DNA from 4 places in the Rhizobium sp. 05N49 genome. Region 1 is predicted to be linked to each of the others. Evidence: predicted binding sites of a transcription regulator. Region 1 holds the regulator's gene; each other region holds the start of a gene.
The links. The regulator PhoB, encoded in region 1, activates phosphate uptake and scavenging genes when phosphate is short. The targets are predictions, from matches to a motif close to TGTCATNNANCTGTCAT.
Positions count from the first base shown of each region.

Region 2: pstS (phosphate ABC transporter substrate-binding protein PstS) is a predicted target of PhoB. The motif match lies at 4,130-4,146, and genes of this name have one in related genera.
Region 3: phnG (phosphonate C-P lyase system protein PhnG) is a predicted target of PhoB. The motif match lies at 2,294-2,310, and genes of this name have one in related genera.
Region 4: AC1DF8_RS04805 (DUF1045 domain-containing protein) is a predicted target of PhoB. The motif match lies at 4,690-4,706, and genes of this name have one in related genera.

Region 1 is NZ_JBFTME010000002.1:477,138-484,785, forward strand. Features, by position in the region: gene pstC (phosphate ABC transporter permease subunit PstC) at 1-784, shown strand, start outside; gene pstA (phosphate ABC transporter permease PstA) at 781-2,103, shown strand; gene pstB (phosphate ABC transporter ATP-binding protein PstB) at 2,118-2,933, shown strand; gene phoU (phosphate signaling complex protein PhoU) at 2,978-3,691, shown strand; gene phoB (phosphate regulon transcriptional regulator PhoB) at 3,820-4,503, shown strand; gene AC1DF8_RS06590 (pyrroline-5-carboxylate reductase) at 4,637-5,425, opposite strand; gene AC1DF8_RS06595 (GcrA family cell cycle regulator) at 5,725-6,255, opposite strand; gene AC1DF8_RS06600 (acetylornithine transaminase) at 6,681-7,648, shown strand, end outside.
Region 2 is NZ_JBFTME010000007.1:256,736-264,383, reverse strand. Features, by position in the region: gene AC1DF8_RS16740 (cytochrome P450) at 1-171, shown strand, start outside; gene pstB (phosphate ABC transporter ATP-binding protein PstB) at 256-1,014, opposite strand; gene pstA (phosphate ABC transporter permease PstA) at 1,065-1,922, opposite strand; gene pstC (phosphate ABC transporter permease subunit PstC) at 1,925-2,902, opposite strand; gene pstS (phosphate ABC transporter substrate-binding protein PstS) at 2,991-4,013, opposite strand; gene AC1DF8_RS16715 (bifunctional diguanylate cyclase/phosphodiesterase) at 4,370-6,496, opposite strand; gene AC1DF8_RS16710 (cupin domain-containing protein) at 6,646-6,990, opposite strand; gene AC1DF8_RS16705 (O-acetylhomoserine aminocarboxypropyltransferase) at 7,615-7,648, opposite strand, start outside.
Region 3 is NZ_JBFTME010000002.1:136,892-144,539, forward strand. Features, by position in the region: gene AC1DF8_RS04845 (alpha-D-ribose 1-methylphosphonate 5-phosphate C-P-lyase PhnJ) at 1-32, opposite strand, end outside; gene AC1DF8_RS04850 (carbon-phosphorus lyase complex subunit) at 29-1,135, opposite strand; gene phnH (phosphonate C-P lyase system protein PhnH) at 1,140-1,748, opposite strand; gene phnG (phosphonate C-P lyase system protein PhnG) at 1,748-2,224, opposite strand; gene phnF (phosphonate metabolism transcriptional regulator PhnF) at 2,377-3,114, shown strand; gene AC1DF8_RS04870 (2,3-bisphosphoglycerate-dependent phosphoglycerate mutase) at 3,186-3,821, opposite strand; gene dapB (4-hydroxy-tetrahydrodipicolinate reductase) at 3,844-4,668, opposite strand; gene AC1DF8_RS04880 (ABC transporter ATP-binding protein) at 4,687-6,474, opposite strand; gene AC1DF8_RS04885 (glucokinase) at 6,568-7,584, opposite strand; gene AC1DF8_RS04890 (methylglyoxal synthase) at 7,613-7,648, opposite strand, start outside.
Region 4 is NZ_JBFTME010000002.1:126,608-134,255, reverse strand. Features, by position in the region: gene AC1DF8_RS04830 (DapH/DapD/GlmU-related protein) at 1-310, shown strand, start outside; gene phnC (phosphonate ABC transporter ATP-binding protein) at 429-1,274, shown strand; gene phnD (phosphonate ABC transporter substrate-binding protein) at 1,363-2,271, shown strand; gene phnE (phosphonate ABC transporter, permease protein PhnE) at 2,339-3,304, shown strand; gene phnE (phosphonate ABC transporter, permease protein PhnE) at 3,312-4,658, shown strand; gene AC1DF8_RS04805 (DUF1045 domain-containing protein) at 4,797-5,492, shown strand; gene AC1DF8_RS04800 (alpha-D-ribose 1-methylphosphonate 5-triphosphate diphosphatase) at 5,506-6,645, shown strand; gene phnN (phosphonate metabolism protein/1,5-bisphosphokinase (PRPP-forming) PhnN) at 6,645-7,241, shown strand; gene AC1DF8_RS04790 (GrpB family protein) at 7,260-7,648, shown strand, end outside.

The DNA of each region.
Region 1 (7,648 bases):
AACGGTCTGGGATCCGCGCTTTGCCGGTGCGGGCAGCTCCTCCTTCGGCCAGTTCGGGCTTATCCCGCTCCTGCTCGGCACGCTCTATATCGGCCTGGTCGCCATGCTGGTCGCCGTGCCGGTTGGCCTCTTTGCCGCCATCTATATGGCCGAATACGCCTCTCCGAAGATCCGCTCGATCGCCAAGCCACTTCTCGAAGTGCTCGCCGGCATTCCGACGATCGTCTACGGCTTCTTCGCGCTCGTCACCGTCGGGCCGTTCCTGCGTGATTTCTCGTCGCAGATCAGCGGTCTCCTGACCGGTAACTATACGAACTTCATCCAGGCGCAGAGCGTCATCACCGCCGGCATCGTCATGGGCATCATGCTGATCCCTTACGTTTCCTCGCTGTCGGATGACATTATCACCGCCGTTCCGCGTGCCCTGCGCGACGGTTCGCTCGGCCTCGGCGCCACGCGCTCCGAAACCATCAAGAAGGTTGTCCTGCCCGCAGCCCTTCCCGGTATCGTCGGCGCGCTGCTGATGACGGCTTCCCGCGCTATCGGCGAAACCATGATCGTGGTTCTGGCCGCCGGCGTCGCCGCCCGTATCCAGATCAATCCCTTCGAGCCGATGACGACCGTGACCGTCAAGATCGTCAACCAGTTGACCGGCGACCTTGAGTTCACCTCGCCGCAGACGCTGGTCGCCTTCGCACTTGGCATCACGCTGTTCTGCATCACGCTTTGCCTCAACATTTACGCGCTCTACATCGTGCGCAAATATCGGGAGCAGTACGAATGACGAATATTGTTTCCCCCGTCGCCGGCGTCACCGTTTCCAAGGCGCCCGCGCGTCGCGATATCGGCATCAAGCGCCGCTATGCCGCCGAGCGCCGGTTCCAGGCCTATGGCATAGCAGCCATAGCGTTCGGCCTCATCTTCCTCTTCATCCTGCTCTGGACGGTCATCAGCAACGGCTATACGGCCTTCCAGCAGACGTCGATCACGCTGCCGATCGAGTTCGCCGAGAAGACGCTCGACCCGGACAACAAGCGTGCAACCGACCCCTCGGTGCTGGTCGCTGCCAACTATCCGGTTCTGCTGCGCGACGCGATCGTCAAGCAGCTCGGCATCAATGCATCGAGCCGTCCTGACGTGCGCGACGCATCCGCCATGCTGTCCAAGGGTGCGCCGATCCAGTTGCGCGACATGGTCGTTGCCGACCCGTCGATCATCGGCAAGACCGTCAATGTCACGGTGCTTGCAGATGCCAATATCGACAGTGCCAACAAAGGCCAGATCAACCTTTCGGTCGATGAGAAGAACCGCAAGGTCAACGACAAGCAGGTTGCCTGGATGAACGAGCTGAAGGCGAGCGGTGCTCTCCACAAGACGTTCAACACCGGCCTCTTCGTCAACGGCAATTCCAGCCGTCCGGAAGCAGCAGGTCTCGGCGTCGCCCTCATCGGCTCGCTCTACCTGATGCTCATCGTGCTTGCCCTTTCGTTGCCGATCGGCGTCGCTGCCTCGATCTACCTCGAGGAATTCGCGCCGAAGAACAAGCTGACGGATCTGATCGAGGTCAACATCAACAACCTCGCCGCCGTTCCGTCGATCGTCTACGGTCTGCTCGGATTGTCGGTCTTCATCAACTTCGCCGGCCTGCCGCGTTCGGCGTCGCTCGTCGGGGGCCTGGTGCTGACCCTGATGACGCTTCCGACGATCATCATCGCGACGCGTGCGGCGCTGCGCGCCGTACCGCCGTCGATCCGCTCGGCAGCCCTCGGCCTTGGCGCCTCGAAGATGCAGATGGTGTTCCACCATGTGCTGCCGCTTGCAATGCCCGGCATCCTGACCGGCACGATCATCGGCCTTGCCCACGCACTCGGCGAAACTGCGCCGCTGCTCCTGATCGGCATGGTCGCCTTCGTCGCCCAGGCGCCGGCCACTCCGCTCGATCCCTCCACGGCACTTCCGGTTCAGGTCTACATGTGGGCCAACGAAGCCGAGCGCGCATTCGTGGAAAGAACCTCGGGTGCCATCATCGTCCTGCTCCTGTTCCTGATCGTCATGAACATCGGAGCTATCCTCTTGCGTCGTCGCTTTGAGCGCCGCTGGTAAACGGAGTAAAGATCATGAACATGTTGACGGAAGCCGCAGTCGAGAAGGCGCTGGACCAGAAAATGAGCAACGTTCCGTATAAGATGATCGGTCAGGATGTCTCCGTTTATTACGGCGAGAAGCGTGCGCTTTTCGATGTCAATCTGAACATCCGCGAAAACACCGTGACCGCGCTGATCGGCCCCTCGGGCTGCGGCAAGTCCACCTTCCTGCGTTCGCTGAACCGCATGAACGACACGATCGACGGCTGCCGCGTGACCGGCAAGATCACGCTCGACACGGATGATATCTACGATCCCGATATCGACGTCGTCGAACTCCGCGCCCGCGTCGGCATGGTGTTCCAGAAGCCGAACCCGTTCCCGAAGACGATCTATGAAAACGTCTCCTACGGCCCGCGCATTCACGGTCTGGCAAAGTCCAAGGCCGACCTCGACCAGATCGTCGAGACCAGCCTGCAGCGCGCCGGCCTCTGGAACGAGGTCAAGGACCGCGTGCATGAATCCGGTACCGGCCTTTCCGGTGGTCAGCAGCAGCGTCTGTGCATCGCACGCGCTGTCGCCGTCAGCCCGGAAGTCATCCTGATGGACGAGCCCTGCTCGGCGCTCGACCCGATCGCGACTGCAAAGGTCGAAGAGCTGATCCACGAGCTGCGTGAAAACTACACGATCGTCATTGTGACGCATTCCATGCAGCAGGCCGCGCGCGTATCACAGCGTACGGCCATGTTCCACCTCGGCAACCTGGTCGAGGAAAACGATACTGACAAGATGTTCACCAATCCGGACGATCCGCGCACCCAGGACTATATCATGGGCCGGTTCGGCTGATTTTGGCAATGTGAAGCCTTCCCGATTTTCGAGGACAAAGCCCCATGGCATCGACACATATTTTTTCCGCCTATGACGACGATCTGAAGTTCCTGTCCCGGCGCATTTCCGAGATGGGTGGTCTTGCCGAACAGATGGGCGCCGACGCAATTCGCGCGCTGGTCAACGGTGACACCGCACTCGCTCAGAAGGTCATTTCCGACGACGTGATCCTCGATCACGCTGAACGCGAGATCAACGACAAGGCGATCGTCACGATCGCCCGCCGCCAGCCGATGGCCTCCGACCTTCGCGAGATCATGGGTTCGATCCGCATCGCCGCCGACCTCGAGCGCGTCGGCGATCTCGGCAAGAACACGGCAAAGCGCGTCATCGCGGTGCAGAGCACCGGCGTTCCGCGCAAGCTCGCCCGCGGTCTCGAGCATCTCTCCGAACTGGCGCTGGTCCAGCTTAAGGAAGTGCTCGACGTCTACACCAATCGCTCGGCCGACAAGGCCAAGTCCATCCGCGAGCGCGACGACGAGATCGACGCGATGTACACCTCGCTGTTCCGCGAACTCCTCACCTACATGATGGAAGATCCGCGCAACATCACGAGCTGCACGCATCTTCTCTTCTGCGCCAAGAACATCGAGCGCATCGGCGACCACGCGACCAACATCGCCGAGACGATCTACTACATGGCAACCGGCGCCCAGCCGGAGGGCGAGCGTCCGAAGGACGACAGCTCCAATACCGTTGGTGCGGTCACGGAGTAATCCGGACCTGCCGATTGCGTGCGCGCCCCGTCGGGGCGCGCAAGGGTCGCAGCCAATTCCGAGTCTTGCATGGTCCCTTGCTTAAATCACCCCCGGTTTAAGGATCATGCATTAGGAGACTGACACGCATGATCCCAAGAGTTGCAGTTGTTGAAGATGAAGAGGCGCTGAGCGTGCTTCTCCGCTACAACCTCGAAGCCGAAGGTTTCGAGGTGGATACGATCCTTCGTGGCGACGAAGCCGAAATCCGGCTTCAGGAGCGCACGCCGGACCTGCTCATCCTTGACTGGATGCTGCCGGGCGTTTCCGGCATCGAGCTCTGCCGCCGGCTGCGCATGCGGCCGGAAACCGAGCGCCTGCCGATCATCATGCTGACGGCGCGCGGTGAAGAGAGCGAGCGCGTTCGCGGTCTTTCGACCGGCGCGGACGACTATGTCGTCAAGCCCTTCTCCACGCCGGAACTCGTCGCCCGCGTCAAGGCGATGCTCCGACGCGCCCGTCCCGAGGTGCTCTCCACCGTTCTGAAATGTGGTGATATCGAGCTCGATCGCGAAACGCACCGCGTCCATCGCAAGAGCCGCGAAGTCCGCCTCGGCCCGACCGAATTCCGCCTGCTGGAATTCCTGATGTCCTCGCCGGGCCGCGTCTTCTCCCGCTCGCAGCTTCTCGACGGCGTCTGGGGCCATGATATTTACGTGGACGAGCGCACCGTCGACGTCCATGTCGGCCGCCTGCGCAAGGCGCTGAATTTCTCCAACATGCAGGATGTCATCCGCACCGTGCGCGGCGCGGGATATTCCATGGAAGCTTAAGCTTAATCCGAGTGATCGGAGGTCCAGACGGGTCGCTCGCTTGCCGGGCGGCCCGTTTGTCTATCTGGCACCCCTAGCTCCTTACGAAAGCCGACACCAGGCGCCGAAAGCGAACCTCGAAAGGATCTGCTTTTTACAGACGGATGCGCACAAGAATTCGATCAAGAGCCTTTTGCAGAGCCGCAGTGCCGCCAAACGCACGAAAGTCTTCGAGCACCTGTTCGTTCAATCCGCCCTTGGTCGAATGCTCGCCGATGAGTTCATCGAAACTCGCGACAGGTTTTGAACGGGCAGCATGGGCGAGGCCGGAAAACAATTGACGGAGGTAGGCGTCGCCAGCCGTTCCCGAGAGCCCCTTGCTCTGCAGCCAGGTCGACGTCGCGTCCAGGATGCCGAAATAGCTGGCCATCAGGCAGCTCGCCACCGCGAGAAGTTCGAACTCCTGCTTGTCTTCAACCTGGATCGCCGTTCCGAGCGCCGAAAAGAGGGTGTGGGAGACCTCGTCGGGCGGGTAGATCGCAGTCGCCCCCTGGAGATCGGCGACGAACGGAAGTGGAATTGCCAGGCTCAGGCGAACCGGCCGATCGATCCACGCCAGCAGTTGATCCATTGGCGTAGCCGCGACAAAGCTGATGACATGGTGGCCCGGCCGAAATCGAAGCGAGCGGATGACCTCCTCGGCAATTTGCGGCCTCACTGCCAAAAATACGAGATCGGAGCGGTCGAGAACATCCTGGTTGCCCACAGCGATAGACACATTCCCGTTTGCCGCCGCGAGCCGGGAGGCGACGCCTGCGTTACGAGGTGACAGCGCGATGGGTGCGTCGCGAAACGCTGTCTTGCCCAATCCGGTGACGACAGCCTCGGTAATCGTGCCCGCCCCGACGAACCCCATTGTCATCCGCTTTGGATCGATCTCCATTGGCACCCCCAAGCGACTATGTGCGCCGTGCTACTCGACCAGAATACCGCATCTGTATCAGAATATCGCGCTACAGCGCTATGACCCACCGGTCCATGCCAGCCCTGGGGCTGAAACGCATCGATGGTCTTGGCCACATAAGTTCGTATTGTCAGGCAGGTGGATGCAGGCAGAGATCGGCCTTCCGCAGATCGTGGTCAGGAACCGTTTTCCGCCGTTCCTGTGCCGGCTAAAAAATCACCCCTCCGCGCAAGGCGAGGAGGGGTGATGATACATCGCGTCTGTTGGAAGATCGCGGATTAGGCGACCCGGACAGCCTTGCGGCGTTCGCTCACCGGCTGATAGGCGAGACGCTGGTGGTAGTTGCAATAGGGCGATGAATCCGGGGAGTCGCAGCCGCAGAAGTAGAAATCGTCCTTCAGCGGATCGCCGACCGGCCACTTGCAGGTGCGCTCCGTCAGTTCCGTCAGGCCGAGGCGGCGCGAAATAGGCACGACCACGTTTTTGGCCGGCACGTATTCCATTTCCTCGACCGTTTCGATCTCGATCTCTTCCTTCAGCATCGTTGCGCCCTGCTGGCGCGTCACGGTGCGGGTGGCGATGCGAGATGCATAGTTCGGGGCGCGGGGCGCAGAGGTGTTGCGCTTGGGCGCACGCGCCGTGGTTGCGGTTCCGCCGGCCTTGGCGCGGCCGGGAAGACTGAGCCGGTGAACCTTGCCGATAACAGCGTTTCTACTTACTCCGCCAAGTTGCGCAGCGATCTGGCTGGCACTCAGTCCCTCCGACCAAAGCTTCTTGAGCTTTTCGACACGCTCGTCTGTCCAGTTCATGCCCTGTCTCCACCTTTCGCGTTGGTGATGGCAGAATCCCTCACCGTTGCCTCGGAAGCCTCCGAAGCAAGAAACGCCTGATCAATTTTGGTGACTAGTTCCGCCGCATGCAGTCTAGTAATTGAACTTTAACCTAGTGTGAGCCTGACTCTGTGACAAGAGTCGCAGGAATCCGATGAATCCGAATTCGTAGTTTTCCCCAACTTGCTTCCCGGGAGAGTCATTTCTGCAACATTAGCTGTTGATAGACCTGTAATGCGGATTGCAGGCTTGACGCATGCGCTAAATCCTCAGTTTTGTTGACATTGCAGTGCGAAAAGTAAATAGTGCTTCAGGCCGCCGAAAGGCGGCATTTTTAATTTTTCGGACCTGGTTTTCTTAGCCGGAGTCCGTTGCCTCAGAGCCTGATTGAAGGAGATCGCGCCATGGCTGAAGCCTCGCCGCTTTATGATACCTATTCTCGTGCCCCGCTGCGGTTCGAGCGAGGTGAAGGCGTCTGGCTGATCACCGAAACCGGCGAGCGATATCTGGATTTTGGCGCGGGCGTTGCCGTCACCTCTGTCGGACACGGCAATCCGCATGTCGTGGCTGCTCTCAGGGATCAGGCTGACAAGGTCTGGCACCTCTCCAACGTCTATGAGATCCCCGGCCAGGAGAAGCTTGCCAACCGCCTGACCGGGGCCACCTTCGCCGACAAGGTGTTCTTCACCAATTCCGGCGCCGAGGCGCTCGAATGCGCCATCAAGACGGCGCGCCGCTACCAGTTCTCCAAGGGTCATCCGGAACGTTTCCATATCATCACCTTCGAAGGCGCCTTCCACGGCCGCACGCTGGCGACGATCGCAGCCGGCGGCCAGGAAAAATATCTCGAAGGTTTCGGCCCCAAGACCCCCGGTTTCGACCAGGTTCCTTTCGGCGATGTCGAGGCGGTACGTGCCGCGATTACCGACAAGACGGCCGGCATCCTCATCGAACCCGTGCAGGGTGAAGGTGGCGTGCGCCCGGTGACGCCTGAATTCATGAAGGCGCTCCGCCAGCTCTGCGATGAGCATGGTCTGCTCCTCATTCTCGATGAAGTTCAGACCGGCGTCGGCCGCACCGGCAAGCTCTTCGCCCATGAATGGTCGGGTGTCACGCCCGATATCATGGCTGTTGCGAAGGGCATCGGCGGCGGCTTCCCGCTCGGCGCCTGCCTCGCGACCGCAGAAGCAGCCTCCGGCATGAAGGCCGGCACGCATGGTTCCACCTATGGCGGCAATCCGCTGGCCATGGCCGTCGGCAACGCGGTTCTCGATGTCATCCTTGCCGAGGGCTTCCTGCAGCACGTGCGCGATGTCACCCTGGTCTTCCGTCAGGGCCTTGCCTCGCTCAAGGATCGTTATCCTGATGTGAT
Region 2 (7,648 bases), on a different contig from region 1:
TTCGGCGCCGGCATCCACTTCTGCATCGGCGCGCCGCTGGCGCGGCTGGAGCTCAATGTCGTGCTGCCGATCCTGTTCAAGCGCCTGCCGGGGCTCAAGCTTGCGAAGACGCCCGTCGTCAAGGACGTCTATCATTTCCACGGCCTCGACCGCCTGGATCTCGCCTGGTAAGCCATTTTTCCGATATCACGAAAGAAACGGCCGCCATGCTCATCGCATGCCGGCCGTTTTCGTTTCCGCAGAGGGAATGTCGTATCAGCCGTAGCGGCCGGTGATATAATCTTCCGTACGCTTGACCTTCGGCGACTGGAAGATCTGCGTGGTCGGGCCATATTCGATCAGCTCGCCGAGATACATGAAGGCGGTGTTGTCGGAGATGCGGCTTGCCTGCTGCATGTTGTGGGTAACGATGACGATCGTGAATTCGCCCTTCAACTGCGCGACCAGCTCTTCCACCTTGGCAGTCGAGATCGGGTCAAGGGCCGAGGTCGGCTCGTCGAGCAGCAGAACTTCCGGACGCAGTGCTACCCCGCGGGCAATGCAAAGACGCTGCTGCTGGCCGCCGGAAAGGCCGAGACCGCTGCCCTTCAGCTTGTCCTTGACTTCATCCCAGAGGGCGGCCTGCCGCAACGCCTGTTCGACGCGGATATCCATGTCGGCCTTGTTGAGGCGCTCGTGGTGGCGAATGCCATAGGCGATGTTGTCATAGATCGACATCGGGAACGGCACAGGCTTCTGGAAGACCATGCCGACGCGGGCGCGCAGCTCGTTCATCGAGAAGCTCGGGTCGAGGATATTCTTGCCGTCGAGCTTGATCGAGCCGGTGGCGCGCATCTTCGGATACAGCATGTAGATACGGTTCAGGATGCGCAGCAGCGTGGACTTGCCGCATCCCGACGGACCGATCAGGGCCGAAACCTGGCGCTCAGGGAAGCTCAGGCTCACATCCTTGATGGCGTGGGCGTCGCCGTAATAGAAATTGACTTTCTCGAGAGCGATCTTGTCTTTGGCCATCGGCTTTTCCGACTTGCTGGCGGCGTCGAAAGTGTCTTGGGACTGAAGCATCATTTCCCACCTTTTCGGTTCAGAACGGAGCGCGATACGACGCTCAGGATTAGAACGACGGCCGTCATCACGAAGGCACCGGCCCACGCAAGATTCTGCCATTGCTCATAGGGGCTCATGGCGAACTGGAAAATGACCACGGGGATGTTCGCCATCGGCTGCGACATATCGAGGCTCCAGTACTGATTGTTCAGAGCCGTGAACAGCAACGGCGCGGTCTCACCGGAAATGCGGGCGATCGCCAGAAGGATACCGGTGAGGATGCCGGTCGACGCGGCGCGATAGAGGACGTTGACCGTGACCTTCCAGCGCGGGATGCCGAGCGACAGGGCTGCCTCGCGCATCACGTCAGGAACCAGCCGCAGCATCTCGTCGGTCGTGCGCACCACGACCGGCAGAAAGATGAAAGCCAGCGCGATGCCGCCGGCAAAGCCGGAGAAACGTGCCGTTGGGCGAACAACCAGCTCATAGACGAACAGGCCGATGATGATTGAGGGCGCCGAGAGCAGGATGTCGTTGACGAAGCGAATGACCTCGCCGAGCTTCTTGCCGCGGGCGAATTCCGACAGGTAGGTGCCGGCGAGCACCCCGATCGGCGTGCCGATGACAACAGCAAGCACGACCATCAGCAGGCTGCCCATGAAGGCGTTGGCAAGACCGCCGCCATCTTCACCAGGCGGCGGCGTCATTTCGGTCAAAAGCGTGGGGCTCAGGGCGGACAGGCCGTGGATCAGCGTTGTCCAGAGTATCCAGACAAGGAAGACGAGGCCAAGCACGGTGGCGATGCCGCAGAGCGTCAGAGCGATGGCGCTGCTGAGCTGGCGCCGACGGTAGAGCGAACCGGAATAGGTAGCCATGATTACTCTCCCCTCTGCTTTGCCATACGCACCAGCATCAGCTTGGCAGCAGCCAGGACAATGAAGGTGACAACGAAGAGGATCAGGCCGAGTGCTGCGAGCGACGACCGGTAGAGGTCATCCGAAGCCTCTGCAAACTCGTTGGCAAGCGTTGCGGCAATCGAGGTGCCAGGCTCCATCAGCGACACAGCGATATTGTGGGTGTTGCCGAGAACGAAGGTGACCGCCATGGTCTCGCCGAGCGCACGGCCGAGGCCGAGGAATATGCCGCCGACGACGGCTGTGCGGGTATGCGGAATGACGATGTCGCGCACCACTTCCCACTTGGTCGAGCCCAGCGCATAGGCCGATTCCTTCAGCTGTGCGGGGACGACGAGGAAGACGTCGCGCATGACGGAGGAGATGAAGGGGATGATCATGATCGCCAGCACGATGCCCGAGGTCAGCATGCCGATGCCGAGCGGAGCCCCCGAAAACAGCGCGCCGATCAGCGGGATCGGGCCAAGCCAGTCGATCAGCACCGGCTGGATGTAATCCGACATGAAGGGCGCGAAGGTGAAGAGACCCCACATGCCGTAGATGATCGAGGGGATACCGGCGAGAAGCTCGACAGCGCCGCCGATCGGGCCGCGAACGGAGCGCGGCGCAACTTCGGTGATGAACACCGCAATACCGAGGCTGACGGGAACACCGATGATCATGGCGAGCGCCGAGGTCACCAGCGTGCCGTAGATCGGCACGAGACCCGCGAACCGCTCGGCAACCGGGTCCCATTCAGTGCCGGTCAGAAAGCCGAAGCCGAACGTGCGGAAGGCGAGAAGCCCGCCCATGGCCATGGAGACCGCCGCTGCCAGCAGGGCGAAGAGAACAAACAGGCCGCAGCCCAAAACTATCCAAAAGAAAATACGATCGCCTGCGGCGCCGTCGCGGCGCTTCACGCCCGCGATGTCGGCGGGCAGCGATGCCAATGCTTCGCTCATATCCGTACGCTCTGCTGCTTTGAGGGGGTGTCAAAGGCATTTGGGGCGGAAAGCAAAGCTTCCCGCCCCGACCGCAGTTTCGTCAGGATCAGCTCTTGAAAGAAGCCGTCCAGTAGTCTTCGATCTGCTTCACGAGCGTGTCCGGAAGCGGAACGTAGTCGAGCGAAGACGCTTCCTTCTGGCCCTTTTCGAGAGCCCACTTGAAGAAGGAGAAAGCAGCCTTGGAGCGCTCGGCGTCCTTCGGCTCCTTGTACATGATGGCCCAGGTGGTTGCCGTGATCGGCCAGGCCTTTTCGCCCGGAGKGTTAGTCATGATCAGGTAAAAGTCCTGGGCCTTGCCCCATTCTGCGCTTGCAGCGGCAGCCGAGAAGCTCTCGGCATTCGGCTTCGGATACTGACCGGCAGCGTTCTGAACCAGAACGAAGGGCAGCTTGTTCTGCAGGGCGTAGGCGTATTCGACGTAGCCGATGGAGTCCTTGACGCGGGTGACGTATGCGGCAACGCCTTCGTTGCCCTTGCCGCCGATACCGACCGGCCAGTTGACCGCGGTGCCTTCACCAACCTTCGACTTCCAGTCCGGGTTTACCTTCGAGAAGAAGTTCGTCCAGTTGAAGGACGTGCCCGAGCCGTCTGAACGGTGAACAACAGCGATCTGGCTGTCGGGCAGCTTCAGGCCCGGGTTCAGGTCGGCGATTGCCTTGTCGTTCCACTTGGTGACGTTGCCGAGGTAGATGTCGGCGAGAACCTTGCCCGAAAGCTTCAATTCGCCTGACTTGATCCCCTTGACGTTGATGACGGGAACGATGCCGCCGACAACCAGCGGGAACTGGCCGAAGCCGCCAGCCGTCAGGTCTTCCGGCTTGAGCGGGGCATCGGAAGCGCCGAAGTCAACCGTGGCAGCCTTGATCTGGGCGATACCACCGCCCGAACCGATCGACTGGTAGTTCAGCTTGTCACCGGTTTCCTTGTTGTAGTCCGCGGACCACTTCGAAAGGACCGGATAGACGAAGGTGGAGCCAGCGCCGGTAATGTCAGCGGCGGAGGCCGAGACTGCCAGAGCGGCAACCAGGCCAGCGCCGAGGCAGGCCGAAAGAAGTTTCTTGGTGAGCATTTGCGACTCTTCCCTGATGGAACTAGAGGACGACGAGGTCCGGCGCCATGGAGGGGGTGTCCATTGTCGAGAGCGCTGAATTTCCTCGTCACGGGAAGGCGGGCTAGGCGTCTATTATTACAGTTTGATGACAGCCGGAGGCAGGCGCCGCGACATGCAAAGCTGTGCATAAGCCGCTGAAGGCACTGACCTTCCGAATGAATCGCGCGTTAACAGGGCCTTACCGAAGGAGGTGCGGCCCTATTGCCGCAGGGCTGCGGTCGATTGCCGCAGCAATGCCTGAAAATGTCGCTTTCAGACGTCGAATTGCTCCCAAGCCGAACGGCAGCCAGAGCGCTGGCGCGATCTGCCTGGCATCACGCTGCATGCTCCCGGAGCTTGCTGGATATGTCGAGTGCCGACATCGGTTTTCCGATCAGATAGCCTTGCAGTTGATCGCAGCCCGCCTCCCGCAGGATCTCAGCCTGGTGCGCATTTTCGATGCCTTCCGCGGTGACCGGAATCTGTAGCGCGGTCGCCAGGGAGATGGTTGCCCGAAGTACATCGGCACCATTCGAGCTTTGGTCGAGGGCGGATACGAGCGAACGGTCGATCTTCATTCGATCAAAGCCGAACTGCCGCAACGCGCCGATGCTCGCATAGCCGCAGCCAAAGTCATCAAGCGCGAATTTTATGCCAACCTGTTTGAGATGATCTATCGACCGGCGGGCCTGGTCCGGATTTGTCATGAGAACACCTTCGGTGATCTCCAATGTCAGGCGCTTCGGATCGAAATCGAGGCCCTGCAGGAGCGAGATCACTTCGGCGGCGAATTCCGGATTGCAGAGCTGGACCGGTGAAACGTTGACCGACAATGCCAGGCCGGGCCAGTTCTTGGCATGCTCGATCGATGTTTTCAGCATGAGGGTGCCTAGCGCATCGATGAGACCGCACCTTTCGGCGAGCGGGATGAAAATCTCCGGGCTTATGTTTCCTGTCGGGGTTCGCCAGCGCGCCAGTGCTTCAAGGCCCGTGACAGCGCCTGTCGCAGCAGAGACGAGAGGCTGGAAAAAGGCTTCGATCACACCGTCGCTGATGGCGCTCTTCAACAGAGCTTCCATTTCGGCGACCTTCTGGCGCTCTCGATCGAGCTCCGGGTCGTATTCGATCGCTCGGCCCCTGCCATTTTCCTTGGCGCGGTAAAGCGCCATATCCGCCCTGCGGAGAAGCTCCAAGGGCGATAAGTCTCCGTCAAGCGCGGCAGTGCCGATGCTTGCGCCAACTTCGATCGTCCGCCCATCGATTTTCAAGGGCTCGGCGAACAGCGCCAGAATAGTCGCTTCTATCTCTCCAGGCGCGGCAGACCCAATCTGCACCAGCGCAAACTCGTCGCCTCCCAATCGGGCCGCAGCGACGACTTCAGGGTGGCAGGCGACCAGGGCGTTCGAAACGATCCGGATAAGGTCATCGCCGACCGCATGCCCCCATGCGTCGTTGACAGCCTTGAACCCATCGAGATCGACCAGATAGAGCCGGGGCTGCGCAAGATCAGTGCCCTGCACTTCTTCCAGCAGTGAGAGAAGCCCTTGCCTGTTCAACAGGCCGCTCAGGCTATCGTGGTTCGCTTCGAAAATCGCTGCTTGTGCCAATTGGCGCAGGCGCCGCGCCTCGGAAGCGCCCACCAGAAGAACGCCCCCCAAGAACATCACAAGGATAATGATGGCGGCCGATATGTAGGGATAGACCTGGTGAAACACGGCGCTGCCAGGCGCTTTGCTCGGCCACACAAGATGGCCGATGACACCGCCCTGCATGTCCGTGATGGGTGTGTTCAGCAGGCCTGGCTCCGGCGCGGTCGCAAGGTGCAATCCGTCGAGTTCGTGTTCGCCCGAAAGAATGTCGAGAACTTCCGGCGTGAGATCCTTGTAGAGGCTCAGCACACTCAGCTTCGGAAGGTCGCCTTCTGCGGTGAAAGGCTGGATTGCCTGCGATACGATTAGCGCGATGCCCGTTTCGGTCCGGATGAAATTGACCACCGGCGCCTGTCCGGCATCGGCAGCCTTGTTGATCTGCTGGAAAAAGCCCTCGCCGAAAAAGGCGCTCGGCTGGAAAGGCTTACCTTTGGCATATGCGGAGACGATCGAAGATTGATCGGGGCCGATTACGACCGCGCCGTCATAGAGCGGGTAATCCGCGGTTGTTTTACCCCAGTTTTCATAGGCCCAGTCCGCCGCGCCTGGAGACGAGATCGCCTTATAGGCATCATCCCATACGGCGTTATCCGTGGTTGTCGCGCTCAAGCGATTGACAAGAGCTGCGATCGCCGCGCTGGCGGCGCGCGTGGCCCTGGCATCGTCGATCTCGTTTGCAGATCGTGTCATCGCGACGACGACATGGGCCATGAGGCCTGTCAGCGCGAGAGCGACGACAAGGAAGCATACGGTTGTCGCAATGATGGAAGACGTCTGAGACCGACCGCGTCTACGCGCAAGATTCGACGACATGCAAATCCCAAAAAGATGAATTGCAAGGGCATGTCTTTGGTGACGGCAGGAGACATCATGTCCGCAATGCGCTGCAGATGAGCTTTAGCATTTGATGATGTAGGCACTCTTAATAAGAAGGATCAAAAACCTTCTATCCGGCCCGGCGCTCAAACCTTGATCACATAATCCTTGCGAGTCGTTTCAACGACTTCCCAGGTTCCTTTAAAGCCCGGCCTCAGGACAAGGCGGTCGCCGGCCCTGAGATGGACCGGCTCACCGCCATCCTCGGTCACGATCGAATAGCCGGAAAGCAGGCTGAAATATTCCCACTCCTCGTAGACGATCCGCCACTTGCCGGGTGTTGCCTCCCAGATGCCGGCGTAGAGGCCGCCCTCGGCCTCCTCGAGATTCCAGGTGCGAAATTGCGGATTACCCGAAATGATGCGTTCGGCTGCGGGAGCGCCGACTTCCGGTTCGACGCCGCCGATATCGAAGGAGATCGCGTTTGCCATGGTCAGCCTTTCCTTCAGTGTCCTTCGCGGCAAAGATTAAGCACAAAAAGAGCGACATCGGCAGAGTCAAAAACTCGCCGACCATCGCCCCGACTCTATTCGAATCGCACGCTGATCCTATGGCTGTATCCCAACAAACGCAGGCTGCAAAATTGCAAACCTTTGCTGCGGAGGACACTCCGTCTTCTTCGCCTGGCGTGTCGCCCAGCTGACGTATTAGCACAAATTGATATATGTCCGAGAGCGTTGCTCTATGTGAAAATGCGTCCCCTAATCCCACAAGGGAGGCAACCATGAAGCCTTTTTGTGTCGCACTGACGATTTGCCTGTTGTTCGGGACGTCGGCAAGTCACTACGTCTCCCTTCCAGGTTATGCGTTCAGGACAGACCCGACTTGCCACCGCACCGTCTCTAAACTCCAGTTCGACAGGAGATGCGATTGGCCGAAAGTCGGAATAAAAGACTTTTCGCAGCCGAACCAGTTTGGCTTGGGGCTCTAAATGGTCCGCGATTTTCGTCCGATCGGACGAAAGCCGCGTCCGAGTCTATTCCACTCGGACGCTGATCCCATGGTTGTATCCCGACAAACGTAGTCTGCAAAAATACAAGCGTTGCGAGGGACGCTCAGATCTTCGACAGCGACTGCTCGAGGTCGGCG
Region 3 (7,648 bases), 340 kb from region 1:
TAGGCGAAATTGTAGGTGGCGAGATCACTCATTCGGCGGCCTCCTTTTGGGTCTCGCCGCTGTCGCGGGCGGTTTCGAAATCGCGGCGCATGCGGCGGACGAGGTCGAGTTCGGCCTGGAAGTCCACATAATGCGGAAGCTTCAGGTGTTCGACGAAACCGGTCGCCTGCACGTTGTCGGAATGGGAAATGACGAATTCCTCGTCCTGCGCCGGCGCGGTGATATCCTCGCCAAGCTCTTCGGCGCGCAGCGCACGATCGACGAGAGACATGGCCATCGCCTTGCGCTCGCTCTGGCCGAAAACCAGGCCGTAGCCGCGGGTGAACTGTGGCGGCGCCTTGGCCGAACCCTTGAACTGGTTGACCATCTGGCATTCGGTGAGCTGGATAGGTCCCAGAGAGACGGCGAAGCCGAGTTCCGGCACGTCGAACTCCACCTCGACCTCGCCGATGCGGATTTCACCGGTGAAGGGGTGGTTGCGGCCGTAGCCACGCTGGGTGGAATAGCCGAGCGCCAGAAGGAAGCCTTCGTCGCCGCGGGCAAGCGCCTGCAGGCGCAGGTCGCGGGTCATCGGGAACTCCATCGGCTCGCGCGTCAGGTCGCCCGTCTCGTGGTCCTCGGGCAGTTCGCCGTCGTTCTCGATCAGCCCTTCCTGGCCGAGGATCTCGGAAACGCGCATGACGCGGCCGCTCTCCGCCTCCCGCAGCGCCGGCTCTTCCACGGCCTCATCCGAAAGCAGCGAGGGATCGAGCAGGCGGTGCGTGTAGTCGAAGGTCGGGCCGAGCAGCTGCCCGCCCGGAAGATCCTTATAGGTCGCTGAAATACGGCGCTCGATCTGCATCTTGGCGGTGTCGAGCGGCTTCGAATAGCCGAAGCGCGGTAGCGTCGTACGATAGGCGCGCAGCAGGAAGATCGCCTCGATCATGTCCCCGCGCGACTGGCGCACGGCAAGGGCTGCGAGCGTCCGGTCGTAGAGCGAGGCTTCGGCCATGACGCGGTCGACGGCGAGCGCCAGCTGTTCGACGATCTGCTCGATGCCGATGGCCGGCACCGAGCGGTCGCCACGCCGGCGGTCGGCGAGCAGGCGGTGAGCATTGGCGATGGCGGCCTCGCCACCCTTGACGGCAACATACATGAGCTCAGATCTCCGTTGCTGTGATCTTGGTGGTGCGCGGCAGGCAGAGGAAGCGCTTGCCCGCCGTCAGCACGATGTCGACGCCGCGCGGAAAAAGCGCGCGGTTTTCCGTCCAGAGGCGCAAGAAGGTTTCCGGCAGGCCGACCGGTGCGATCTCGGCCACGCTCTGGATGCCCGGTCCCATCAGGGCGAGCCGGCGGCCGCCTTCGAGATCGGCAAGTTCGATCACGACAGTCGTGGAACGATCAGGATATTCCTGCGTGCCTGATGCAAACAGGCCGAAGGTGGAAAGCGTCATGCCGGCTTCCACGAAGGCGAAGCGCGCTTCGGCCTTTTCGGTGGTCATAGGTGCGCCGGCGTGGAAGCCGAGCCATTGCGGAACCGCCGACTTGGCAAGCCCCGCGGAAAGCCAGACCGGGGTGTCATGGTCGCAGAGCGTCAGGCCGATCGCGCCGGCGGCAATGCCGAGTGGTGCCGGTGGCACGATGTCGGGTGTTACGGTCTGGATCGTGCCGGGCCGGGCCATGCCGTCCATCAGCATCTTGAACACGCTCTGGGCCTGGAAGACCGGCTCGACAAAGCCGCCGGTCAGAACATCGGTCTTGGCACTCATCAATCTTCTCCCCGGACCATGGTGAAGAAATCGACGCGGGTCGCAGCCGTTTCCTCAGCCTTGCGGTTGACGTCGTCGCCGATCCGCCGAGCGATCGGCGAAAGCAGGTTTTCTTCGACGAAGCTCTTGGTCGCCTCTTCCTGCCAGAGCGCATCGAAGATGGCTGAAAGCCGCGCCTTCTCACGGTCGGTACCAAGTGCCTGCGCATGGCCGACGGAACCGGAGGCGAGGCGCAGCGTCGCGCGCGTCACCGTCACTTCGCCGAGATTGAAGGGCGCTCCGCCGCCGCCGATGCGGCCGCGGACCATGACGAGGCCGGTTTCCGGGCCACGCACCGGCTGAAAGACCGGCTTTTCCGCCAGCGCATCCCACGCTGCCAGCAATTCCTGTGTCTCGGCGCGGGCGAGCAGATCGACGGTGCGTTTACGCCCGTCATCCGTTCGCGCCGCAGCTACCGTCTTCTCCGCTGCCGTCATCATCTTTTCCTTGAAATGTCTATTGATATAGACAACCATACAAGCTATACCTATCCCTAAATCGGCGAGGTGACAAGCGTGTGACATGGCGCGACCGAAATTGGCCGAGCCCGAAGATGAATTCGGGCGGAAAATAAGCTGGCAGGGGTGCAATGGCAGGAATAAAGCAGGTACAGCGGCAGACAGGGGTGGCGCTGTGGCGGCAGATCGCCGACAGGATCCGCGAGGCGATCAGCCGTGGCGCCTACGACGAAACGGGCATGGTGCCGCCGGAAACTGTTCTGGCGCTGCAGTTCGGCGTCAACAGGCATACCGTCCGCAGCGCACTCGCAGCCCTTGCCCAGGAAGGCATCGTGCGCGCAGTGCAGGGCCGCGGCACGCTGATCGAGCGCAAGGAGCGCCTGAATTTTCCGATCAGCCGCCGTACCCGTTTCACCGACGGTCTCAGAGATCAGGCACGCGAGACACACGCGCTCCTGCTCGGCCATGCAGAAGAAGTGGCCGATGCCGAAGTGGCCCGCTGGTTGCGCGTGGCCGAGGGCACGCCGGTCATCCGGCTGGAAACGGTGCGTGATGCGGATAAACGGCCTGTCGCGCGCGGGACGAGCTGGTTCCCTGCCGCGCGTTTTGCCGGCATCGGCGAGATCTACAGGAAGACTGAGTCCATCACCAAGGCTTTCGCGGCACTTGGCCTGTCGGATTATGTGCGCGCCACGACGGAGATCACTGCCACCCACGCCGACGCCGGCGATATCGCCGATCTCGAGCTGACACCGGGCGCCGTGCTGTTGATCACCAAGGCGATGAACACCGATCTGGAAGGTGTGCCGGTGCAATATTCCATCAGCCGTTTTGCCGCCGACCGCGTCCAGTTCACCATCGAAAACTAAAATGGCGAGAACTGAAAACGAAAAGGCCGGGCGCGAGCCCGGCCTTGAACCTTATCAATGCCTGATCTCGCTCAATGCGCGCCGGACATGTCCCCAAGCACTTCCTTGGAAGCGACGGTCGAATCTGCCTTCAGCTTGTAGACCATCGGCACGCCGGTCGCGAGATTGAGCGACAGAACCTGCTCGCGGGTGAGCCTGTCGAGAACCATGACCAGCGAACGCAGCGAATTGCCGTGCGCGGCAACCAGCACCTTTTCGCCGCGCAGGACGCGCGGAAGGATTTCCGTCAGATAATAAGGCCAGACACGGGCGCCGGTATCGCGCAGGCTTTCGCCGCCCGGAGGCGGAACGTCATAGGAGCGGCGCCAGACATGCACCTGCTCTTCGCCCCACTTGGCGCGGGCATCGTCCTTGTTGAGGCCGGAGAGGTCGCCGTAGTCGCGCTCGTTCAGCGCCTGGTCGCGGATCGTCTCGAGATCAGGCTGGCCGACCTTGTCGAGGACGAGCTTCAAGGTGTGCTGCGCGCGCACCAGCGCGGAGGTGAAGGCGATATCGAACTTGATGCCATAGTCGGCAAGCGCCTGGCCGCCGGTCGTGGCTTCCTGGATGCCGAGCTCGGTCAGATCAGGGTCCTTCCAGCCGGTGAAAAGATTCTTGAGATTCCAGTCGCTCTGGCCGTGGCGAACGAGGACGAGGGTACCGCTCATGAAAAATGCCTCCGAGAAATGGTCAATGGGAAGAAAGCCCGAGAACGTCGAGCATGGAATAGAGCCCCGGTTTCTTGTCGCGCGCCCAAAGCGCTGCCTTGATGGCGCCACGCGCGAAAATCGAACGGTCGGTTGCGCTGTGCGAAAGGGTGACGGTTTCGCCTTCGCCGGCAAAGAGCACCGAATGCTCGCCGATGACGGAGCCGCCGCGCAATGTCGCAAAGCCGATCGTACCGGTTTCCCGCGCGCCGGTATGGCCGTCACGCACGCGTACGGATTTCGCGGCAAGATCGATATTGCGGCCCTTCGCTGCCGCCTCGCCGAGCAGCAATGCCGTGCCGGAGGGTGCGTCGACCTTGCGCTTATGATGCATTTCGAGGATTTCGATGTCCCAGTCGACAGGATCGAGCGCCTGGGCTGCCTGCTGCACGAGAACGCTAAGTAAGTTGACGCCGAGGCTCATATTGCCGGATTTGACAATGCGGGCATGGCGCGAAGCCGCCGCAATCTTCGCATCGTCCTCTTGCGAGCAGCCGGTCGTGCCGACGACATGAACGATACGGGCCTGCGCGGCGAGACCGGAAAATTCGATGGAGCCGGCAGGTGACGTAAAGTCCAGCACGCCCTCGGCATGCAGGAACGCTGCCAGCGGATCGTCGCCGATGATGATGCCGTTGGGACCGAGCCCTGATATTTCGCCGGCATCCTTGCCGATGAAAGGAGAGCCCGGCCGCTCGACCGCTGCATGCAGCGTAACACCATCGATGGAATGGATGAGACGGATGAGCGTCTGCCCCATGCGCCCCGCCGCTCCGACCACAACCAGTTTCATCGCAGCGTCGCTCATGTCAGTCCATCATCCTGATCAGTATGAATCAGAAGCCGAAGGCCTCTGCAGATTATTGAGGCGAGCGTAAAGACCGTCGCTGACCTTCGCAAGCGTCTCGTGATTGCCTTCTTCCACGACGCGGCCCTGCTGCATCACGATGATCTTGTCGGCGCGCACCACGGTGGACAGACGATGAGCGATGACGACGACCGTGCGGCCGGTCATGGCCTCGTCGAGCGCCTTCTGCACGGCTGCTTCCGATTCCGTATCGAGCGCCGAGGTCGCTTCGTCGAGAAGCAGGATCGGCGCGTTGCGCACCAAGGCACGGGCGATCGAAAGCCGCTGGCGCTGCCCGCCTGACAGTGTCACGCCGTTTTCGCCCACGGGTGTGTCATAACCCTGGGGCTGGGAAACGATGAAGTCATGCGCATAGGCAAGCCGCGCCGCCTTTTCGATCTCTTCATCCGTCGCTTCCGGACGGCCGTAGCGAATATTGTCGCGGATCGTGCCTTCGAAGAGATAGGGCTGCTGCGAAACATAGGCGAGCTGCTGGCGCAGCGACTGCTTGGTCACATGCGCAATATCCTGCCCGTCGATCAGGATCTGGCCTTCCTGCGGATCGTAGAAGCGGGGAATGAGGCTGATGACGGTGGACTTACCGGCGCCCGACGGGCCGACAAGTGCTGTCGTTTTTCCGCCCTCTGCCGTCAGCGTCACCGTGTTCAGCACGCTTTCATTGCCATAGGCAAACGAGACGTTTCGCAGCTCGATCTTTGCTTCGGTCACGACAAGTGGCTTTGCATCCGGTAATTCGCGCTGACGCGGTTCCATGTCGAGCAACTCGTAGATCATTCGGGCGTTGACGACGGCGCGCTCCATCTGAACCTGCAGGCGGGCAAGGCGACGGGCCGGATCATAGGCGAGCAGCAGCGCCGTGACGAAGGAGAAGAAGGCACCCGGCGGTACGCCCTGGTAGATCGAGCGGTAGGCCGCATAGGCAAGCACGCTCGCAACGGCGAATCCGGCAAAGCTCTCCGTCAGCGGCGAGGTGCGTTCGGAAAGCCGCGCTATGCGGTTCGCCCTGCCTTCGGCCGCCGAAATCAACTTGTTGACCTTGTTTTCAAGTGCCTCTTCCATCGTGAAGGCCTTGACGATGGAAATGCCTTGAATCGTCTCCTGCATGGCGCCGAGAACATGGCTGTTGAGGTTGACCGCCTCGCGGGTTGCCGAGCGAAGACGCTTGGAAACATAACGCAGCGCATAAAGCAGTGGCGGTGCCAGAATGAAAACGGCAAGGCTCAGTAACGGGTCCTGAACGACCATGACGCCGATCAGGGCGACGAAAGTCAGGAGGTCACGGACCGTCGAGGTTATGGTGAGGTTCAAAACGTCGCGGATGCCGGTGACGTTCTGGCTCACCTGGGCGGCGATATGCGCCGAACGAGCCTCGTTGTAGTAGCCGACGGAGAGCGTCATCAGATGCGAATAGATCCGCCGCTGGTAGCGCGCGACGATATCGTTACCGATCCGCGATAGCGCGACACCCTGCCCGTAGCTCGCAAAACCGCGCAGCATGAAGGCGATAAAAATGGAAAGACAGATGATCCAGACAACGTCCGCACGCCTGTTGGCGAAGGCCTCGTCGATGATCGCCCGCATGATCCAGGCGGTGAAAGCCGTCGAAAGCGCCACAACGATCAGGCAGGCAATCGCGAAGACATAGCCCCAGAGATGGTCCCGGCCGTTTTCCGCAATGATGCGTTTCAGGATGCCGGTCACGGTATCGCTGTTGGCGTGTGGTTGTCTGCTGTCGGCGGCTTCCAAAAAAGATTTCCTGTCTCAGGATCGCATGCCTTGAGCGCGGCACGCATATTCGCGGGCTCTATAAAGAGTCGAAGAAGCTTTGGCTAGACAGGCTCAGGCCCGCCAGCGCCGCCCATCCGTCGAAAGGCCGAAGTTTCCTGGCATGCGCGCATAGGAAGAAAGCCCGGCAAGAGCAGCCAGCGGATGCGTGACGACATAGGTCGGGATCGTCCGCAGCAGCGCCGAATGCGGTGCCTTGTCTTCGAAAGCGGCCCGGAATTCCGGCATTTTCAGTGCCGGAAGGATCTTTTGCGAGATGCCGCCCGAGAGATAGACACCGCCGCGGGCCATGAAAAGCAGCGCCATGTCGCCCGCCACGCGGCCGAGATAGGTGGCAAACAGCGAGACGGTTTCGACCGCGACCTTGTCGCTGCCGGCAAGCGCATGCGACGTGATGTCCGCCGGGTCGCTCATGGTCGGCCCCACACCGTCGGCAGCGCAGATGGCGCGGTAAAGATTGACGATGCCGCGTCCGCAGAGGATCTGCTCGGCCGAAATGCGGCCTTCGATGGTCTCGACATGCGGGAAGATTTCATAGTCGCGCTTGCTGCGCGGCCCGAGATCGACATGCCCGCCTTCGCCCGGAACCGGAATCCACGTCGACTGGGTATGGACGAGGCCACCGACACCGAGGCCCGTGCCCGGTCCGAGAACGACGCGGGAGGCGACCATGTCACCAGAGGCATTGCCGATACGTTCGCGATTATCGTCCGAGAGTGCCGCGATCGCCAGGGCCTGCGCTTCAAAGTCGTTAACGACGAGCACGTCGACGAGCCCGAGGCCCTCTATCATCCTCTTTGGGCGGACCACCCAGGGGCAGTTGGTCAGCGGGATTTCATCGGCCTTGATCGGGCCGGCAACGGCGAGGATTGCTGCACGCGGCTGCACGGAGGTCTTGTCGAGCACGCCCTTCTGGATCGCCTCGTCGATCGTCGGATAGTCGGCGGTGCGCACATTGGGAAACTGCTTCGGCTCCGCATAGGCATCCGTCAGAATGGAGAAGCGGGCATTCGTGCCACCGATGTCACCGATCAGGATCGGAAAGGGCAAGGGAGTAGAGGATGCAGTCATGGCCGGTTCCGTGCTGTAGCCCGAGGGATCAGGCGTTGAGGGTAGGGAGAAGCTTTTCGGCTGT
Region 4 (7,648 bases), 350 kb from region 1:
GCGCCGCTCCAACCGGGTCGTCATCGGCAATGATGTCTGGATCGGTCATGGCGCCACGATCCTGCCCGGCGTGACCGTCGGCAACGGGGCCGTCATCGGCGCGGGGGCCGTCGTCTCGAAGGATGTCGCTCCCTACACGATCGTCGGCGGCGTGCCGGCCAAGCTCATCCGAGAGCGCTTTCCGAGGGAGATCGGCGAGCGCATGGACAGGCTTGCCTGGTGGGACTGGGAACACGACCGGTTGCGCGGCGCACTGGCTGATTTCCGGGCACTTGGCGCCGAAGACTTCCTTTCGCGCTACGGCGGCTGAGCCGAATATTGCGGGGCAGAGTTTTGTGACAGGACTTACACAAAACTGACACGCGAGGTTCATGAAGCGGGACTAATGCGATCCCAGAAGCAAGCCTGAAATGCGAGGGAAGAGCATGATGTTCGAACTGAAGAATGTCACACGCCGGTTCGGAAAGAAGCTCGCTGTCGACTCCGTAACGCTGGACATTCCTCAGGGCCAGATGGTCGGCATCATCGGCCGGTCGGGCGCCGGCAAGTCCACGCTCCTGCGCATGATCAACCGCCTGCAGGAACCTTCCTCCGGCACCATCCATTTCGGCGGTGTCGAGGTTTCCGGCCTTCGCGGTCAGGCGTTGCGCAACTGGCAGCGCGACTGCGCAATGATCTTCCAGCAGTTCAACCTCGTCCCGCGCCTCGATGTGCTGACCAACGTCATGCTCGGCCGCCTGAACCACCGCTCGACGACCCTTAGCCTGCTCAACGTCTTCAGCCGTGAAGAGCGCATCCAGGCAATCGCAGCGCTCGAGCGCCTCGGCATCGAGCAGACGGCGCTGCAGGCAGCGGGCACGCTTTCGGGCGGCCAGCAGCAGCGTGTGGCGATCGCCCGCGCGCTGATGCAGAACCCGAAGATGGTTCTGGCCGACGAGCCGATCGCCTCGCTCGACCCCCTGAACGCCAAGATCGTCATGGATGCCCTACGCGACATCAACGAGCGTGAGGGCATCACCGTCATCACCAACCTGCACACGCTCGATACGGCCCGCAGCTACTGCGAACGCATCGTCGGCATGGCAGGCGGCCGCGTCGTTTTCGACGGCAAGCCTTCTGAACTCACCACCGGGGCCGTGAAGGAAATCTATGGCACGGACAAGGACGGTGCGGGCATCGACGAAACGATGACCTCGACCGCAATCAATATCGCTCCGGAAGGAGCCGAAAACCAATCCGCCGGCACCCAACCGCTGGCGCTGGCCGGTCTGTGAGAGGGGCGGCCGCGATCGAATGCCCGCGTCAAGGGCAGATTTCTTCGTACCAAAACGACCGGGCGCCCGGTCATTCAGGAGAGAACCCATGTTGAAGAAAGCACTTTTTGCGGCTACGGCGATCCTGTCGCTCGCAGCCGGCGCTGCCAATGCCGCTGACCTCAAGGAATTCCGCGTCGGCATCCTCGGCGGCGAAAACGAAACCGACCGCCTGCGCAACTATGCCTGCCTTGCAGACCACCTGAAGCAGGAATTCGGCTTCGAGAAGGTTTCGCTCTTCCCGGCCGCCGACTATGACGGCGTTATCCAGGGCCTCCTCGGCGGCACGCTCGACTTCGCTGAACTCGGCGCTTCCGGCTACGCATCCGTTTACATCAAGGACCCGAAGGCTGTTACGCCGATCCTGACGACGCAGCAGAAGGACGGCTCCACGGGTTACTACTCGATCGGTCTCGCCCTGAAGTCTTCCGGCATCAAGACGATCAAGGACGCCAAGGGCAAGAAGCTCGGCTACGCCGATCCGGATTCCACCTCGGGCTATCTCGTTCCGCTGACGCAGATCCCGAAGGACACGGGCATACCGAACGACAAGTTCTTCGCTTCCACGCAGTTCAACGGCGGCCACGAGAACAACCTGCTCGCTGCTTACGACGGCAAGGTCGACGTTGCTGTTGACGATTCGTCGGGCATCGGCGACTTCAAGGACGGCTACACCTCCGGTACCTTCCGCAAGGAAGTCGACAAGGGCGCCGTCGACCCGAACAAGCTCGTTGAAGTATGGCGTTCGCCGCTGATCCCGAACGGCCCGCTCGTCGTTCGCAACGCTCTCGGCGAAGAGTGGCAGAAGAAGCTCACCGCCTTCTTCACGGCCCTGCCGGAGAAGGACCACAAGTGCTTCGCAGCTATCGAAGGCGGCGACTACAAGGGCTACGCCCCGGTCAAGCACGACTTCTACAACGCTGTCGTAGAAGTTCGTAAGGCTGCTATCGGCGGCTGATTGCACCATCCGTATACGGGGCGGCCGGCAACGGCCGCCCCTTTTCTTGTGACCAGGCGAGGCGTTCATGACTATTGCCGATACACAGCCGCATGTGCCGATGCAGAGCGCGAAGGAAATCGCCACCGCTTGGGACAGGATGATCGCCAGGCGGCGTTTCTATACCGCCCTTGGCCTGGTGATCCTCATCGCCGCCTTCGTCAGCTCCGTACGCTTTGCCGACGAGAGCAATGCCGGTCACTTCTTCGAACGCCTGCCGCATTTGTTCGACTTCCTGAGCTGGCTTATCCCGAAAGACTGGACCGATGTCTGGCGCGCGCTTTTCGATATTGCGAGCCCGAACGACAAGGGTGGCGAAGAATATAATTTCGCCAATGGCCGCGTCTATGTCTGGGGCAGCTTCTACATTCCTGAGTATTTCGAGCTGATGATCGTCACGATCAATATCGCGCTCGTCTCGACCATCATCGCCTTCATCTTCGCCGTTCCGCTCAGCTTCTTTGCGGCACGCAATCTGACGAAGAACTGGCCGTTGCGCATCTTTACCAAGCGCATCATGGAATTCCTGCGCGCCTTCCCAGAAATCGTCATCGCTGGCCTGTTTTCGGCGATCCTCTCGATCGGACCGGTGGCCGCCATTATCGCGATCACGCTCCACACGATCGGCGCACTCGGCAAGCTCTTCTATGAAGTTGCTGAAAACATCGACATGAAACCGGACGAAGGCATGCGCGCCGTCGGCGCGAACTGGCTGGAGCGCGTGCGTTTCGCCGCTCTGCCGCAGGTCATGCCGAACTATGCGTCCTATGCGCTGCTGCGCCTCGAGATCAACGTGCGCGCTTCGACCATCATCGGCGCTGTCGGCGGCGGCGGTATCGGTGAAGAGCTCAAGCTTTCCATTTCCCGCGGTTTCGGCGCGAAGACCGTGGCGCTCGTGCTGCTGCTCTTCGTGACGATTGTCGCTGTCGACCAGTTCTCCGCCTGGCTGCGCCGCCGGCTCGTCGGCGAACACGCCTTCCTCCTGCAACATTGAGGCTGCCATGACGGTCATCGACGCAAACCGCATGCATGAGATCGAAACGCGCTATCCGGAATATTTTCACAAGTCCTTCCGCCAGCGTTTCGGCGGTCTCCTCATTGTGCTCGCGACAATCCTCTACGGCTTTTATGCCGTCTGGTTTTTCGACCTGCCGAAGCTCATCGCCGAAGCCCACTGGGAACGCTTCGGCATCTATATGAGCCAGTGGATCAGCTATGACGTGCAGCCGGAATTCCGTATCCAGGACGATGGCACGATCCAGACGCGCTATCCACGCTTCTCACCGCTTGGCGACGATCCGCATCCGGATTGGCTGAAAACCAACACGGATGGCAGCATCACGGTTCTCGTCAGCGGCAGCGGCCGCACAGTGACGGTCAGCAAGAGCCAGACGACGATCGTTGCCCATGGCATGACGGTGCCGGTCGATGTCAGCAGCGGCGCACCGAAAGTCGTCGGTCCGGTTCCGGGCTGGATGACGGTCTATGACGACAACGTGCTTGCCAATCTTGGTTTTGCAGGGGATGTCAGCATTTCCGTCGACCGCGTGAAAGTGCGCAAGCGATTTATCGGCTGGGCGAACTTCGTCTTCGATACGCAGTCGCCGTTCTTCGACAAGCCGGCAAGCGAGGTCATCAGTCTCATCGTCTCCGGCCCGCGTATCCATCCCGATCAGTCGAACCTGTCGCTCGCTTTCGACGATATCTGGAACAACAGCGAATGGCAGCATGGCGATGTCTGGACCAAGCTGTTCCAGACGATCGTGATGGCCTTCCTCGGCACGTTGCTCGGTTCGCTCGCGGCCTTCCCGCTCGCCTTCATGGCAGCGCGCAATATCACGCCAAACAGGTTCCTCAATCAGGCCCTGAAGCGCTTCTTCGACTTCCTGCGTTCGGTCGACATGCTGATCTGGGCGCTGTTCCTGACGCGCGCCTTCGGCCCCGGTCCTCTTGCCGGTTCCGGCGCCATCTTCCTCACGGAGACAGGCACGCTCGGCAAGCTCTACTCGGAAGGTCTCGAGAATATCGACAACAAGCCGCGCGAAGGCGTGAAGTCGACGGGCGCCTCGACCGTGCTGGTGCATCGCTACGGCATCATGCCGCAGATCGTCCCTGTTATCGTCAGCCAGACGCTCTATCAGTGGGAATCGAACGTACGCGGCGCGACGATCATCGGCGCCGTTGGCGCCGGCGGTATCGGTCTCAAGCTCTGGGAAGCCATGCGCACCAATTCCAATTGGGAAAACGTCGCATACATGGTCATCCTGATCCTGATCGTTGTCTTCCTGTTCGATACCGCATCGAATGCACTGCGCCATCGCCTGATGGGCACCAAGGCCGGCCACTAAGCCCGATCAAATGATGATGACGGCCCGCCGTCATCATCATTCTGTCATGGAAATCTTTTAGCCGGAGCGTGCTTGCGGTTCACCGCCAAATCAATGCACATTGCGCTCCCCATTCGGACGATCTCCAGGATAAAAGCCTTGCGCTACGCTCTCTATTTTTCGCCGTCCAAGGATGATTCCCTGACGGATGCGGCCTCTGTCTGGCTCGGCCGCAATGCCTTTACCGGCGAGACCTATCCTGCACCCGAATACAAGACATTGCCGTCAAACGAACAATTCGAACTGACCGCCGATCCGCGCCGCTACGGCTTCCACGCGACGATCAAGGCGCCCTTCGAGCTTGCCTCCTCCGTGACCGAAAAGGACCTGATGGCGGTCGTCGAAGATTTTGCCGCCAAGACGCCGGCCTTTGAAATCCCCGAGCTGGTGCTCGGCCAGCTCGGTCGCTTCTTCGCACTTGTTCCGGGTTCGCTGCACCAGCCGCTTCAGGATTTCGCCGCAAAGGTGGTAAAGTCTTTCGAGCCATTCCGGGCGGCACTCTCCGAGGCCGACATTATCAGGCGCAAACCGGAAAGGCTCTCCGAGAGCCAGCGCAATAATCTCATGCGCTGGGGCTATCCATATGTCATGGATGACTTCGGCTTCCATATGACGTTGACCGGTCAGGTGCCGGAAGAGCGCGCGGAAGTGATGAAGGCGATCCTGACGGAGCGTTTTGCAGCTTTTACCGGCAGGCCGCTTCACATTTCCGGCCTCGCCGTCTTTAGCGAGGAGGCGCGCGGCGCGCCTTTCAAAGTCCACACATGGCTGCCTCTTGCTGGCGCCAAAAGCTGAAAGATTTCCTGACATGAGCAAAGAAACCGTTCTTTCAAATGCCCGTATCGTACTCGAGGACGACATCCTTTCGGGCTCTATCCTGATACGCGACGGCAAGATCGCCGATATTTCAAAAGGCATTTCGGTAGCCGGCGAAGACTTTGAGGGCGACTACATCATTCCGGGCCTCGTCGAGCTGCACACGGACCATCTGGAAGGCCACTATTCGCCGCGTCCGGGCATCCGCTGGAACAAGACGGCGGCGATCCAGGCCCATGACGCGCAGATCGTCACTTCGGGTATCACAACGGTCTTCGACTGCCTGCGCATGGGTGCTGACGAAGACGGTGGCTTCGAGCACGGTGAGATGCGCGAGATGGCCGATGCCATCCAGTCCGCCGAAAAGGAAGGGCGCCTGCGTGCCGAACATCTCCTCCATCTGCGTTGCGAGGTTTCGGCCGACAACGTGCTGCAGCACTTCGCCGATTTCGAAAACGATCCTTATGTCGGTCTCGTCTCGCTGATGGACCATGCGCCGGGCCAGCGCCAGTTCCAGACAATGGACCAGTACATCTTCTACTATCAGAAGAAGCGCGGTCTTTCCGATGAGGAGTTTGCCCGCTTCTGCGCCAGACGCATCGCCGAGTCCGATCGCAATTCGACGCCAAATCGCGACGCGATCTCGAAGGTCTGCGCCGAACGCGGTATCACTGTCGCAAGCCATGACGATGCCACATCTGCCCATGTCGATGAGGCGATCGAAAACGGCGTTCGCCTGGCCGAATTCCCGACAAGCATCGACGCAGCCCGGCTGTCGCACGAGAACGGCATGAGCGTTCTGATGGGCGCGCCGAACATCGTGCGCGGCAAGTCGCATTCCGGCAATATCGCCGCGCGTGATTTAGCGCAGCTCGGCGTTCTCGACGTGCTTTCGTCCGACTATGTGCCGCTCAGCCTGCTGCATGCGCCCTTCATTCTTGCCGACGAGGTCGAGGGCATTACCTTGTCGAAGGCAATTGCAATGGTGACGGCAACGCCAGCACGCACCGTCAGCCTCAACGATCGCGGCCGCATCGCAACCGGCCTGCGTGCCGATCTCGTCCGCGTCCACCGTTCACATGGCGTGCCGGTGACGCGATCCGTCTGGCGTGAAGGACGCCGTGTCGCATGATGATGTCACACGAACCCCATCCGGGCGCTGGCGCCGAACGCGGCATCATGGTCGTCGTCGTCGGCCCGAGCGGGGCCGGCAAGGACACGCTGATGAACCTTGCGGCCCGGCATTTCGATCGCCGCGAAGACGTGCATTTTGCCCGCCGTGTCATCACTCGCGATGGCGATGCCGGTGGGGAGGATCACCTCGCCGTTTCGGATGCCGGTTTCGCATCGATGGAGCAGTCTGGTGCCTTTGCCGTCTGGTGGGAGGCGCACGGCTTGAAATATGCAATTCCGGCGGAGGTTTCCGTTGCACTTTCCAGGGGTCACCTCGTCGTGGCCAATGGCTCGCGCTCGGCCCTGCACCGTTTCCAGGCTGCTTTCCCGCGGCTAAAGGTCATCAATGTTACGGCCCGCCCCGAAGTGCTGGCCGGCCGCCTGGAGGCGCGCGGCCGCGAGACGCACGAGGACATCATGGCCCGCCTCGCACGCGGCCCGCTGACGGTGCGCGGCGATTACGATGTCGTGGAGCTCGACAATAGCGGCTCGCTGGAAGAGGCCGAGCGCAAGATGGTCGACATCCTGGATGGCTTCCTGAAGGAAATCGTCTAAACGAGGCAGGAAACGAGAATGGCCATTCGTGTCGTCCACTATGACCCGGAATGGCCGTCTCTCTTCCGCCGGATCGTCGGCGAACTGGAGCCGCTTCTTGCCGATCTCGCCCCCGTCTTTCATCACGTCGGCAGCACATCGGTGCCCGGATTGGCGGCAAAGCCGAAGATCGACCTGCACGCTGCCTTCGCTAATGCGGATGTGCTTCCCGAAGCAATCGAGCGCGTAGAATCGCTTGGCGCCTTCACCTTCCATGGCGACAAATACCAGCAGCAGACCTGGACCTTCACCGGCGGCAAGGGCTTCTACGGCGCACGACTATATCTCTGCTCGGCGAACAATGTCGTTTTGCGAGACCGGCTCGCGTTTCGGGACTATCTACGCTCGCACGCGGAGCGCGCGAACGC